Regions from separate parts of the Marinobacter sp. THAF197a genome, predicted to be linked through region 2. Evidence: predicted binding sites of a transcription regulator. Region 2 holds the regulator's gene; the other holds the start of a gene.
The links. Region 2 encodes FliA, which starts transcription of late flagellar genes. Its sites were predicted from a motif close to CTAAAGTTTNNNNNNNNNNNGCCGNTAA; they were not measured.
Positions count from the first base shown of each region.

Region 1: the regulator FliA is predicted to act here: its motif matches at 2,819-2,846, upstream of fliD (flagellar filament capping protein FliD).

Region 1 is NZ_CP045324.1:2,705,098-2,711,138, forward strand. It holds gene FIV08_RS12565 (substrate-binding periplasmic protein) at 1-323, opposite strand, end outside; gene fliS (flagellar export chaperone FliS) at 344-742, opposite strand; gene fliD (flagellar filament capping protein FliD) at 809-2,776, opposite strand; gene FIV08_RS12580 (flagellar protein FlaG) at 2,970-3,404, opposite strand; gene FIV08_RS12585 (flagellin) at 3,476-4,954, opposite strand; gene FIV08_RS12590 (hypothetical protein) at 5,137-5,826, opposite strand; gene FIV08_RS12595 (nucleotidyltransferase family protein) at 5,863-6,041, opposite strand, start outside.
Region 2 is NZ_CP045324.1:1,450,158-1,456,198, forward strand. It holds gene flhF (flagellar biosynthesis protein FlhF) at 1-847, shown strand, start outside; gene FIV08_RS06690 (MinD/ParA family protein) at 918-1,730, shown strand; gene FIV08_RS06695 (RNA polymerase sigma factor FliA) at 1,763-2,506, shown strand; gene cheY (chemotaxis response regulator CheY) at 2,666-3,049, shown strand; gene FIV08_RS06705 (protein phosphatase CheZ) at 3,070-3,855, shown strand; gene FIV08_RS06710 (chemotaxis protein CheA) at 3,876-5,969, shown strand; gene FIV08_RS06715 (protein-glutamate methylesterase/protein-glutamine glutaminase) at 6,014-6,041, shown strand, end outside.

The DNA.
Region 1 (6,041 bases), 1.3 Mb from region 2:
GCGTTCTCGTCCAGGTCTGGACTTTGAAACAGAAAGGCAAATTCCGCGCGCCCCCTGAGCAGATCAAGGATTACCCGCCGCAGAGGAAGCAACTGCGCACTCACGGGCACACCCGAGAGTTCTGACAACCGGTCCATAAGCGTAATCAGGCTGCCTTGCAACTCGCCCTTGTCGTCCTGAAAGCCCCAGGGCCAGACATCTGGAATCGCAAAGATAGCCGGCGAGGTGGCAGGAACGCTCTCACCTGAAGCAACTTCATCATTAGCGCTAACGTGGGCCGCTGCAACCAGAAAGGCAACCAACAACCCACGAAAGAACGCCATATGCTTGACCAACGCTAAGTTCAGACCGCCTGCTGCTGGTTCACCACCTCATCACGAATGCCATCCCACCCGTCTTTCACAGAACGCAGCAGGTTCAGCACTTCATCCAGCTTGGCAACGTCATTCTTGGCGCTGGCTTCAAGCAGGGTGCGTTCCATGTAGTCGTAAAGAGCTTCGAGACGAGTAGCCAGCTCACCGCCTTTTTCGAAATCCAGGAACGCCCGCAGGCCGCCGATGATTTCGATGGCCTTATTGAGCAACTGCCCCTTAGCCGCGTAATCCTTCGCCTGAATCTTGGACTTGGCCATATTGATGCGCTCGATGGCCCCGTTATACAGCAGCTGAATCAGCTTGTGCGGGTCTGCATCGGTGATGCTGGTTTGGGTATTAACGCGCTGATACGCCTGTAAACCGTTCATATATAACCTCGTTTCACCGTTGTCCGGTATGCCATGGTTGGCTGGCCAACCATCAGTATAGCTGAATTAATCGTTCTGCCGGTTCGGCGCCAGGGCCGCCAGCTGCTGAGTCACGTAATCCCGGGTATTATTGAGCTGGGAGATCAGGGAATCTGCCGCGCTGAACTGGGCCACCAGGCGGGCCTGATAGCTCTCAACCCGCAAATCCAGCTTGATTCTGTCTTCCTGAATGCGCTCCAAATCCCGGTTCAGGGCATCAGTCCGGGAGCTCAAGGCACCCTCTGCACCCAGAATGCTGGTAATCGTATCTACCGCACGTTCACTCACGCCTTCAATAAACTTCACCGAGCCGCGATTACCAACGTCACCGCCGGTAATGCGCACCTGCAGACCAGCGGCATCACCACCAGCATTGTTTGCCAGGAACAGCACCTGGCCATCGCCCTGGGCAGTCTGGCCGTTAATGGTGCCTTGGACATCCTGGCCGGCGGTGCCGGTGGCGGTGTTCAGCCCCGTGACGTTGCTCAACCCCGCCAGGCTTACATTGGAATCACTACCAAAGCGATTGGAGGTGAAGGTCAGACCTTCGGTGGCATCATATGCCACCTGAACCGACCGCCCAGCTGCACTCAACGCAGTATTCTCACGAAGGGCAGTCTGAATGGCAGCGGCAAAATCCTCGCCGGAATAATCACCTGCAGCAATCGAGACCGTTGCGGTGGTTTCACCATCCACCTGGAACGTGAAACTGTTATCGGCTTGAACCTGTATCGCATCTGCGGTGTTTGGGACAGAGTAATTAAGGCTGCCCCGAGTCGCCATCTGGGTTACGTTAATGCTGTAATCACCCGGGCGAGTATTAGAGCCGCTACGAACAAACTCCACCTGGGAATCATTGGTTCTGCCCTGCTCGGCAAACAGTGCGGTAACATCATCCGGGTTTTCCCGAAGCTGCTGCTGAAACTTCTGACTATCAAACTCCAGCTCACCGGTGCGGAAATCCGTGCCAATGCCCACATCCGCCAGACTGCGAACGCTGGCGTTTTCCAGCCCGGGAATAATATCCGTCAGCACTCGCTTCAACTGGTTCTGGATATTCCGAACCGTAGAATCCCCGGTCAGGATACTGCCTTGCCCCGTCTCGCTATCAAATGAGGACAGCTCACGGATGGTGCCCTGCAGCTCGTTGAACTTGTCTACGAACGCCTGAACACGCTCGGCAACCGCCGCCGTGTCCTGCTCCACTTTGATCGTGGACTTACCCTCACCGGTAATGTTGAAGGTCAGCCCATCCACCACGTTTTCAATGCTATTGGTGGCACGGCGAATTTCCACGCCGTTGATTTCCATTACCGCATCGCTCGCCGCAATGGTCTGGCGCATGCCATCCATATTGTCGGGATCCGCCGTATCGAAAGCGAACCGGCTTAATCCTGGGGCGGCACCATCTTCAGAAACAGAGATATTGACGGCGTTTGCTTCACCGGTTTCATCCGCAGACAACACCAGCTGGAAACCGTTGCCGGTATCAATCACACCGGCAGACACGCCCGCATTGGCCTCGTTGATGGCATTCGCCAGGCCTTGCAGCGTGTCGTTGGAAGAATCGATGGTGATGTTGGTGGTCTTGTCACCCACCTGAAGCGTCATGGTGCCACGGCCAACGCTGGTGGCATCCCGGTCGGCGAACACATCCCGGCTGGCCAGGGCCTGGGACTGCGCCAGACTTTTCACATCGAGGCTGTAAGAGCCGCGGCTGGCCTTGCTGGCATCCACCGACACATCAATATTGCTACCCGAGGAAGTGGCGGAAAACGACTTCATCGCATCCGCAGAACCGAGCTGACGCATAGGCAGGCGCAGCTCCGTAACAGCGCTGCGCAACTTGCCGTAGGCAGAAATAAGCGCCTCGGTGCGTTCCGTTCTCTGATCCAGCCGAACTTCCGTGGGCCTGCGCTCCGCAGCCACCAACTGGTCGACAAGATCCGACGTCAACACGCCGGAACCGATACCTAACGATGAAATACTGGCCATAACCGTGCCTCCTCAGGGGGGCGAATCTCTGTACTGATCAGTTTATCGGCAGCAGGCGGCAAAACTTTGCCCTTTTCCGGAAAATTCCTATGCCGATTTGTAACAGTGCGTAAACGCAGAACACCGCCGGCTCTTCTCAGAGGCGGCGGTGCTGAAATACCGTCGTTTTCACCCGCGCAAAAGCGGCAAGCTTTTACACCTTGATGTTAAACAACGTCAGCGGTTCATCCTGCTGCAATTTTTCTGCCAACCTCAATGCTACTTCATCCGGCATCTGGCGGATAACTTCCTGGGTTTGTTGATCAACCACCCTTACGATGGTCTGGCCCATTTCATTATCCACTTCAAACTGAAGATCCCGCTGCACGGTTTGAACAAAGTCGTTCAACTGGCTAACCGCCTCATTCAGCTCCTTGCGCTGCTCTTCATTACGGGCCTGCAGCTTTTCAGCCTGCGAAGCCTGTTGAGCAACCTGGGGAGCCTGCACCTGGCGGGTACCGGCAGCCGAAGCAGCAAGGTCAGGGGCGTTCCGGCCCTCGGCCTGAGATGACGACATTGCCTTGGCCGGAGCCTGGGCGCCAGAGCGCACCAGTTTCAGGTCCGGGCTGTTCAGGTTAACGTCATTCATAGCTTTACCTCGCTATCCTTCAACGGCGGAAGGCCGGAACCCGAGGGTTCCGGCCGTTACCGCTATGCCCCTTACTGCAGGAGGGACAGAACCTGCTGCGGACGGGCGTTCGCCTGAGCCAGGACGGAGATACCGGCCTGCTGCAGTACCTGGGATTTAGCCAGGTTGGCGGTTTCCGCCGCGAAGTCAGCGTCCAGGATACGGCTGTTGGATGCGCTGAGGTTCTCTACAGACGTTGCCAAGTTCGCAATCGTGGACTCGAAGCGGTTTTGGATCGCACCGAGTTCGCCGCGCAGGCTGTTGACGGAGGTCAGAGCTGCGTCAACCCGAGCAATTGCCTCGTTTGCACCCGGGACGTTACTGATATCGATATCCCGGATGAATCCCTCAGCATTGAATGAGTTTTCACCACCTACCGATGCAACATCAGCACCCGCGACCGTAACGCTGTTTTCAGCGGTAAAGCTAACGGTACCAGCAAAGGTTGTCTCGGCAGTGAAGCCAGCCGAGGCCGCATCGTTCAGGCCTACTGCGGCCAGATCAGGATCAGTGGCGGCGCCGGTCGAACCGGATGCTTCCTGCAGGGTAAAGTTTTCGCCGCTAGCCTGCTGAATGACCAAGTTACCACCGTCAAGCGAAGCAGAAATACCAACAGATCCAAGGATCGAATTGCTGTTAATTTCGTCTCTGACCATTGCCGCAGTGATAGTTGTCGAGCCGTCCGCTGCTGGGCTGGCAAAGGCGAGCTCCACCGACTCACCACCAGCGCCAATTGTGATGCTATAACTCTGCGTATCAACACCACTATTCGCTGTAGTAAGCGTTACGTCGCCTGCCCAATCAATTGTCTGGGAGTTTTCGGCTGTCACACTTGACACCCCGTCGACGGACGACCGAATAGCATCAGCAATACTCGCGGCACTGCTATCCTCACCTATCTCAAGGGTTTGAATCTCGCCTGCACCAACACGCAGAGTAAAGTTCTGGTTGTCAGCCAGGGCTTCACCATCAATGTTCAATTCCGCCTGAGCGATGGAACCGATCTGGGAAGCCCGGGTACCTTGGGTAAGGTTAATACCGATGGTTTCCCCAGCATTAGCGCCTACTTGGAAGTCTTGCTGTCCAAAAGAGCCGTCGAGCACACGCAACCCGTTGAACGCAGTCTGGGACGAGATACGGTCGATTTCTTCAAGGCGCTGCTGAACCTCATCGTTCAAGGCAGCTCTGTCTGAATCACTATTAGTAGCGTTAGCAGACTGGACCGCTAGTTCCCGAATCCGCTGCAAGTTGTTAGTAATCTCGTTCAAGGCGCCCTCAGCCGTTTGCGCCAGGGAAATGCCGTCATTGGCATTACGAGTAGCCACGTTCAGACCAGAGATCTGAGACTGGAAACGAGTAGAAATCGCCAGGCCAGCCGCATCATCTTTCGCAGAGTTAATACGCAGACCAGAAGACAAACGCTGCAGAGCCTGGTCGTTCATGCCCTGAGACTTGCTCAGCTGGTTCTGGGCGTTCAGTGAAGCGACGTTAGTGTTAATACCGAGAGCCATATTGCTTCTCCTTCGACAGATGTCGTTATTTCATGGAAAAGGTCTGGCGCCCGGTTCTCAGTTGGGAGCGCCGCCCTGTTACTCCACTTAACGGCACCCTACCCGGTTGCTTTAGAAAAAATTTCAACGATTTTGTAAAGGAATGTAAAAAATCGAATTCGACAGCTGCCACCAGCTAACCGTCACTTGAAAATCACACTCTCGCTCGGAATTTGAGGACCGCTTTCTTGCCCCAACCAGTACTTATGCCCTGGGGGTACCGGCCCACTGCCAGGCTCTGGACATAGAAGACGCTTCAATTGCTTCGCTTCCTCGCGATCACCTACTTCGGTTAATCTGGCAACAAGCTTCTGATGAGATACCTCCACAAGTAGCACACGCTCAACCAACGACAAAAAGGCGTTAAGGTATAAACGCAAAGCCTTCGAATTTCGGTTACTGCCATATTTTTTCTTGGTGTCGGGCAAGTCAAACTCAGGCTGAACGCCCCGAGACACCTCGATTGCTGCAACCAGTGGGTCGAGCAAAGCACTGCGATAGCCCTGCCTCGATTGTTGTTTTTCCTCTCCGTAGACTCCCCTCATTACGTTAGGGAAATAGAGCCGTCCCTGATCAACGAGAATCGAAAGAGAAAGAACCAGCTCCCTCGATCTTTCAATCGCTTCTTGGTGACTCGAATGTTCAAAATGGGCATGCATGCGATTCATCACGTCGACAACCTCTGTGGCCCACTTCTCGACACTCTGATTCAGGCGCCCCCTATCTGCGTCCACCGCCAGCCGATAATTCCTCTGCTGCCAGCGATGACTGATAAACCACCCACAGACAGCAGATATAAATGCTATTCCCGAACCGATTAGAACTTGAAGCACGTTATCTCCCTAGCAGCAATAGATCGCCTTATGGATTCAAGCCGCATATAGCTCTCTCTGAACAGCCAACACGGATTGCCGAAAACACGGATTTGTTAAAGAGGCCTTGGTGATCAGGTCAACGGGCCGATTGAAAAGTGCCTCCAACTCAAGTTTCAAATCAAAGAAAGCAGCGGCTGTTTGTCGAGCTGACAGGTCTGTTTCAAAAGACACAA
Region 2 (6,041 bases):
CAGCGGCCGTACCTCGGTACCCGAGAAGCCTGCAGTCGCGGCATCCAATGCAGTTCAGCAGAGGCTTGCCGAGCGGCTGCAGGAATTTGGTCTGGGCGCGGAGCTGGCAACCTCTCTGTCCCGTCAGCATCGTGCCGGCAGGTTGGAAGACGGTTGGAAGCAATCCCTGAAGATGCTGGCCACCGGCGTACGTACCGCTCGGGAAGACTGGCTTGAGGCCGGCGGCGTCTATGCGCTGGTGGGGCCAACCGGGTCTGGGAAGACCACCACCATTGGCAAGCTGGCAGCCCAATATGTACTGGAGCATGGGCCGGATTCCCTGGCGTTGGTCACCACCGATCGCTACCGGGTGGCAGCCCATGAACAGCTATTCGTGTTTGGCCGTATTCTCAATGTGCCGGTCCGGGTTGTGGACGAGAGTCATTCCCTGGATGACATTCTGGACGAATTGTCAGATCGGCACCTGGTTCTGATTGATACCGCCGGGCTGACCAGCTCGGATCGCGGTTATCAGGAACAGCTGGCGGAGTTGGCCCGGAGCGATCACAATATCCGTACCCATCTGGTCGTGTCTGCCACCAGCCAGCCGCGCATCATGAAATCCGTGTGGCATTGCTATAAGATGGCAAACCTTGCAGGCTGCGTCATGACCAAGATTGACGAAGCGCTGACACTGGGTGAGTCTTTGGGCTTTGTCATGGAAACCGGCCTGCCAGTGGCGTGGTATACCGATGGCCAGAAGATTCCCGAAGACCTGCACTGGGCCGAGGCCATTCCTCTGGTGCGGTTGGGCGTAGAACGCCTGAAAACAATGCAGCACGGCCAGGCCGTTGCAGAAGGGGCCTGAGGCCCGGTGGTACAGCCGGTGCGCTGCCGTTTGTGCCCACACAAGAACGCAGTAAGAGACTGATAACAGTATGAGCAGACCACATCCGGTTCAGGTGATTGCGGTTACCGGCGGCAAGGGCGGTGTCGGCAAGAGTAATGTGTCCGTCAACCTCGGTATCGCGCTGGCCCAGAAAGGCCGGCGGGTGGTGTTGCTGGATGCGGACCTTGGCCTTGCCAATATCGACGTGCTGTTGGGCATTACCGCCAATCGCAATCTGCAGGATGTGCTCAGTGGCGAGTGCGACCTCAAGGACGTTCTGGTCAACGGCCCGGGTGGTATCAAGATTGTTCCCGCATCGTCCGGCACCCAGCGTATGACCCAGTTGAGCCCGATGGAACATGCGGGGCTGATCAACGCCTTCAGCGAGCTGGGTGACCAGATTGATGTGCTGATTGTTGACACCGCAGCCGGTATTTCCGAGTCCGTCGTCAGTTTCCTGCGGGCCTCCCAGGAATTGCTGCTGGTGGTGTGCGATGAGCCTACCTCGATTACCGACGCCTATGCCCTGATCAAGCTGATGAATCGCGACTACGGTACCAACCGTTTCCGTATTCTGGCGAATCAGGTGCGAAATGAGCAGGAAGGTCGGCATCTGTATGAAAAACTGACCCGTGTCACCGAGCGTTTCCTTGATGTAGCACTACAATATGTAGGTATCGTGCCTTACGACGAAGCCGTCAAAAAAGCCGTTCAGCGGCAGCGGGCCGTTCTGGATGCCTATCCACGGGCCAAGGCGTCGCTGGCGATCCGTGCCCTGGCAGAGAAAGTGGACAGCTGGCCGCTGCCATCATCGCCAAGAGGGCATCTGGAGTTTTTCGTGGAGCGGCTCGTCGAAGTCTGATCTGAATCCAGTCCTATAAGAAAACCGGATACATGACATTGGCGAAAAACCTGGGAATCTACCATCAGGCTGGCGCAAAAGGTCCCTCTCAGCTGATTGAGGAGCATGCGCCGCTGGTCAAGAAAATCGCCCTACACTTGATGGCCCGTTTGCCGGCCTCGGTTCAGCTTGAAGATCTTATGCAGGCGGGCATGATCGGCCTGCTGGAAGCTGCGCAACGCTATTCCACCGGCAAGGGTGCCACCTTTGAAACCTACGCAGGTATTCGTATCCGCGGTGCCATGGTGGATGAAATCCGCAAGGGCGACTGGGTTCCCCGCTCCGTTCACCGCAATGCCCGCCGTATCGCGGCAGCCATCAAGACGGTTGAAGACCGCACCGGGCGCGAGGCCCAGGATGTTGATGTTGCCGAAGAGCTGGGCATTGACCTGTCGGAATATCATGCCTCCCTGGCAGACGCCAACAGTGGCCGACTTTTTAGCCTTGATGAGCTCAATGAATCCGGGGAGCTGCCGATAGAAGAAACAGAGGCCAGCGATAATCCCCTGGATGGCATTGCATCAAATGCATTCCAGAAAAGCCTGGCAGAGGCAATTGAGGAGCTTCCTGAGCGAGAAAAGCTGGTGTTGAGCCTCTACTACCAGGAAGAGCTCAACCTGAAGGAAATTGGCGCGGTGCTTGGCGTCAGCGAGAGCCGGGTCAGCCAGATTCATAGCCAGGCGGCCCTTCGTCTCAGGGGACGGTTGTCCGATTGGCGGGAAGACGAGCCAGAATAAACCGGGCCGGCGCTGACCGCGCGGCGCGTAACTGTGTAGATTTTGGTAACCGGCGCTTTACAACGCGGCCAAACAACACACAATAAGCGGTTAAAGCAGCGGCCTGCTAGACTTTCAAAAGGCTTAATGAAATCCGGGTGTTACTGACTGGAGGTCCCATTGGACAAAAACATGAAAATTCTCATTGTGGATGACTTTTCCACAATGCGGCGAATCATCAAGAATCTGCTGCGCGATCTTGGCTTCACCAATACGGATGAAGCGGACGATGGCAACACTGCCTTGCCCATGCTCAGGAGCGGCAAGTACGACTTCCTGGTGACCGACTGGAACATGCCAGGCATGTCGGGTTTTGATCTGCTCAAGGCGGTGCGGGCAGACGAGAACCTGAAGAACCTGCCGGTGCTGATGGTAACTGCGGAGGCCAAGCGTGACCAGATTGTGGCGGCGGCCCAGGCCGGCGTTAACGGGTACGTCGTCAAACCCTTTACCGCTGCCGTTCTCAAGGAAAAGATTGAGAAGATCTTCGAGCGAATCCAGTAACCAGAGGTCGGATGGCTGTCATGACTGACAAGAACGAGAACCATCAGGGCCTCGACCCGGAGGTAACCGAAAAGCTCCAGCAGCAGAGTTCGGAGTTGGCCGAATGTATCAGTTCCGGTAACTACGCCCGGGCAATGTCGGTGATCAACGAGCTAAGTGAAGTTCGCGACCAGAGCCTCTATCGGGAAGTGGGGCGGTTGACCCGGAGCCTGCACGAGGCTATCCGGAATTTTCAGATAGACGCCCGCAGTGCCGAGCAGAAAGAAGCCTTGTCCAAGATGTCCGATGCCTCGGATCGGCTGGCCTACGTTGTCCAGATGACCAGCCAGGCGGCCAATCGCACCATGGACCTGGTCGAAGAAAGCATGCCGGTGGCGCACACCATGCGCGACGAAGCGACCGCCCTGCGAGACGAATGGCAGCGGTTGCGCCGTCGGGAAATGGAGCCGGCAGAATTCCGGGAACTGTACGGCCGCATTGATCGCTTCTTTGCGGGCCTGGCCACAGATTCCGATACCCTGTACAGCAATCTGTCTGAAATCCTTCTGGCCCAGGACTTCCAGGATCTTACCGGGCAGGTTATCCAGAAAGTCACGGCCCTTGTGAAAGAAGTCGAAGAGAACCTGCTTGGCCTGGTGGTGATGGCCAGCCACGTGGACCAGCTCACCGGCACCGTGCACCAGATTGAAGAAAAAGAAGAATCGGCCGAAAAAGGGGTAGGGCCTCAGATCAAGGCTGAGGAGCGTGATGATGTAGTTTCGGGGCAGGACGACGTTGATGACCTGTTATCCAGTCTCGGTTTCTGAACGATTATAGAGGGTGACGCATGGCGTTTGATGCCGACGAAGAGATCCTGCAGGACTTCCTGGTTGAGGCCGGCGAGATTCTCGAAAAGCTGTCCGAGCAGCTGGTAGATCTTGAGCAGCATCCGGATGACAGCAACCTGCTCAACGCCATCTTCCGTGGTTTCCACACGGTCAAGGGCGGTGCCGGGTTCCTGCAGCTCGAAGCGCTGGTCAACTGCTGTCACTCTGCGGAAAATGTGTTCGATATCCTTCGCAACCACAAGCGCAAGGTTACCTCCGAATTGATGGACGTGGTGCTGGAAGCCCTGGACCACGTCAACGCCATGTTTGATCAGGTTCGTAACCGTGAAGAGCCGACGCCGGCTCCGGACGAATTGATCGCCGCGCTGGATGAACTTGCCAAGCCGGAAGGCGACACGGCAGCGCCGGCAACGCCAACGCCAGAACCCGAACCTGCCGTGGGTGCCGGCAATGATTCCGGTGATATTACCGACGAAGAGTTTGAGCAACTGCTGGATGCCCTGGCCGATGAAAAAGGTGCGGAGCAACAGCCGGCGGCCGCACCGGAAAACACCTCTGCCAATGACGCCGGGTCAGACGGCGACGAGATCACCGACGACGAATTTGAAGCCCTGCTGGACCAGTTGCATGGCAAAGGCCAGTTTGCCGGCCCCCCGGTTGTTGATAACGACACCCCGCCGGAGCCGGAACCAGAAGAACCGGCAAAATCATCCACTGGTGATGATCTGATCACCGATGACGAGTTTGAAAACCTGCTGGATGAGCTGCACGGCAAAGGCAAGAGCCCTGGTGCAGCCCCCGCAGCGGAGACCAAACCTGAGCCTGCGGCCAAGCCTGAGCCAAAGAAGCCGGAGCCAAAACAACCGGAACCCGCCAAGCAGGAAGCCAAACCGGCAGCCCCCGCCGCCCCGGCAAGAGATGCGGCGCCCGCAGCCGAGACCACCGTGCGGGTGGATACCAAGCGCCTTGACGACATCATGAATATGGTGGGTGAGCTGGTGCTGGTCCGTAATCGCCTGCAGCGTCTGGGCTCCGAGAGCGAAGATGAACATATGCACAAGGCGGTCGCCAACCTCGACGTGGTGACCACCGATTTGCAGGCGGCGGTCATGCAGACTCGCATGCAACCGATCAAAAAGGTATTTGGGCGCTTCCCACGGGTGGTACGAGACCTGGCCCGAGGGCTGAAGAAAGAAATCAACCTGGTGATGCACGGGGAAGAAACCGACCTGGACAAGAACCTGGTCGAAGCGCTGTCCGACCCGCTGGTTCACCTGGTAAGAAACTCCGTTGATCATGGCATTGAAATGCCAGAGGTGCGGGAAAAGGCCGGTAAGCCCCGTGCTGGCACCGTTACCCTGTCAGCGGAACAGGAGGGGGATCATATCCTGCTTTCCATCTCTGACGATGGCGCGGGTATGAACCCTGATGTTCTGCGCCGAAAAGCGGTGGAGAAGGGGCTGTACGACCAGGATGCCGCAGATCGACTGACCGATAACGAGTGTTTTAACCTGATTTTTGCCGCTGGTTTCTCGACCAAGGAACAGATATCCGATGTGTCTGGCCGGGGCGTGGGCATGGACGTGGTGAAGACCAAGATCGGCCAACTTAACGGCCAGATCAACATCGTGTCTGAACAGGGCAAGGGCACCAGCATTATTATCAAGGTGCCGCTCACCCTGGCGATCATGCCTACGCTGATGATCATGCTGGGCGATCAGTCCTTCGCCTTGCCCCTGGTGAACGTGGTTGAAATTTTCCATCTGGATCTGTCGAAAACGAACATCGTCGATGGCCGGGAATGCATCGTGGTTCGTGACAAGGTATTCCCGCTGTTCCACATCAAGCGCTGGCTGGTACATGGCGCGGCTGGCCAGAAAGAGCCGGAAAACGCCCATGTGGTGATTGTGGCCATGGGTACAAAGCAGGTCGGGTTCGTGGTGGACCAGCTGATCGGCCAGGAAGAGGTGGTGATCAAGCCGCTGGGGCGGGCGTTACAGGGTACGCCCGGTATGGCCGGGGCCACCATCACCGGTGACGGCCGCATTGCCCTGATTATTGACGTACCCAGCCTTCTTCAACATTACGGTTAGCGGTGCCAGGGCAGACAACATGCAGGATTGTTTAGGAGAAATGGATGACAGTTTCTGTCCTGGTCGTTGATG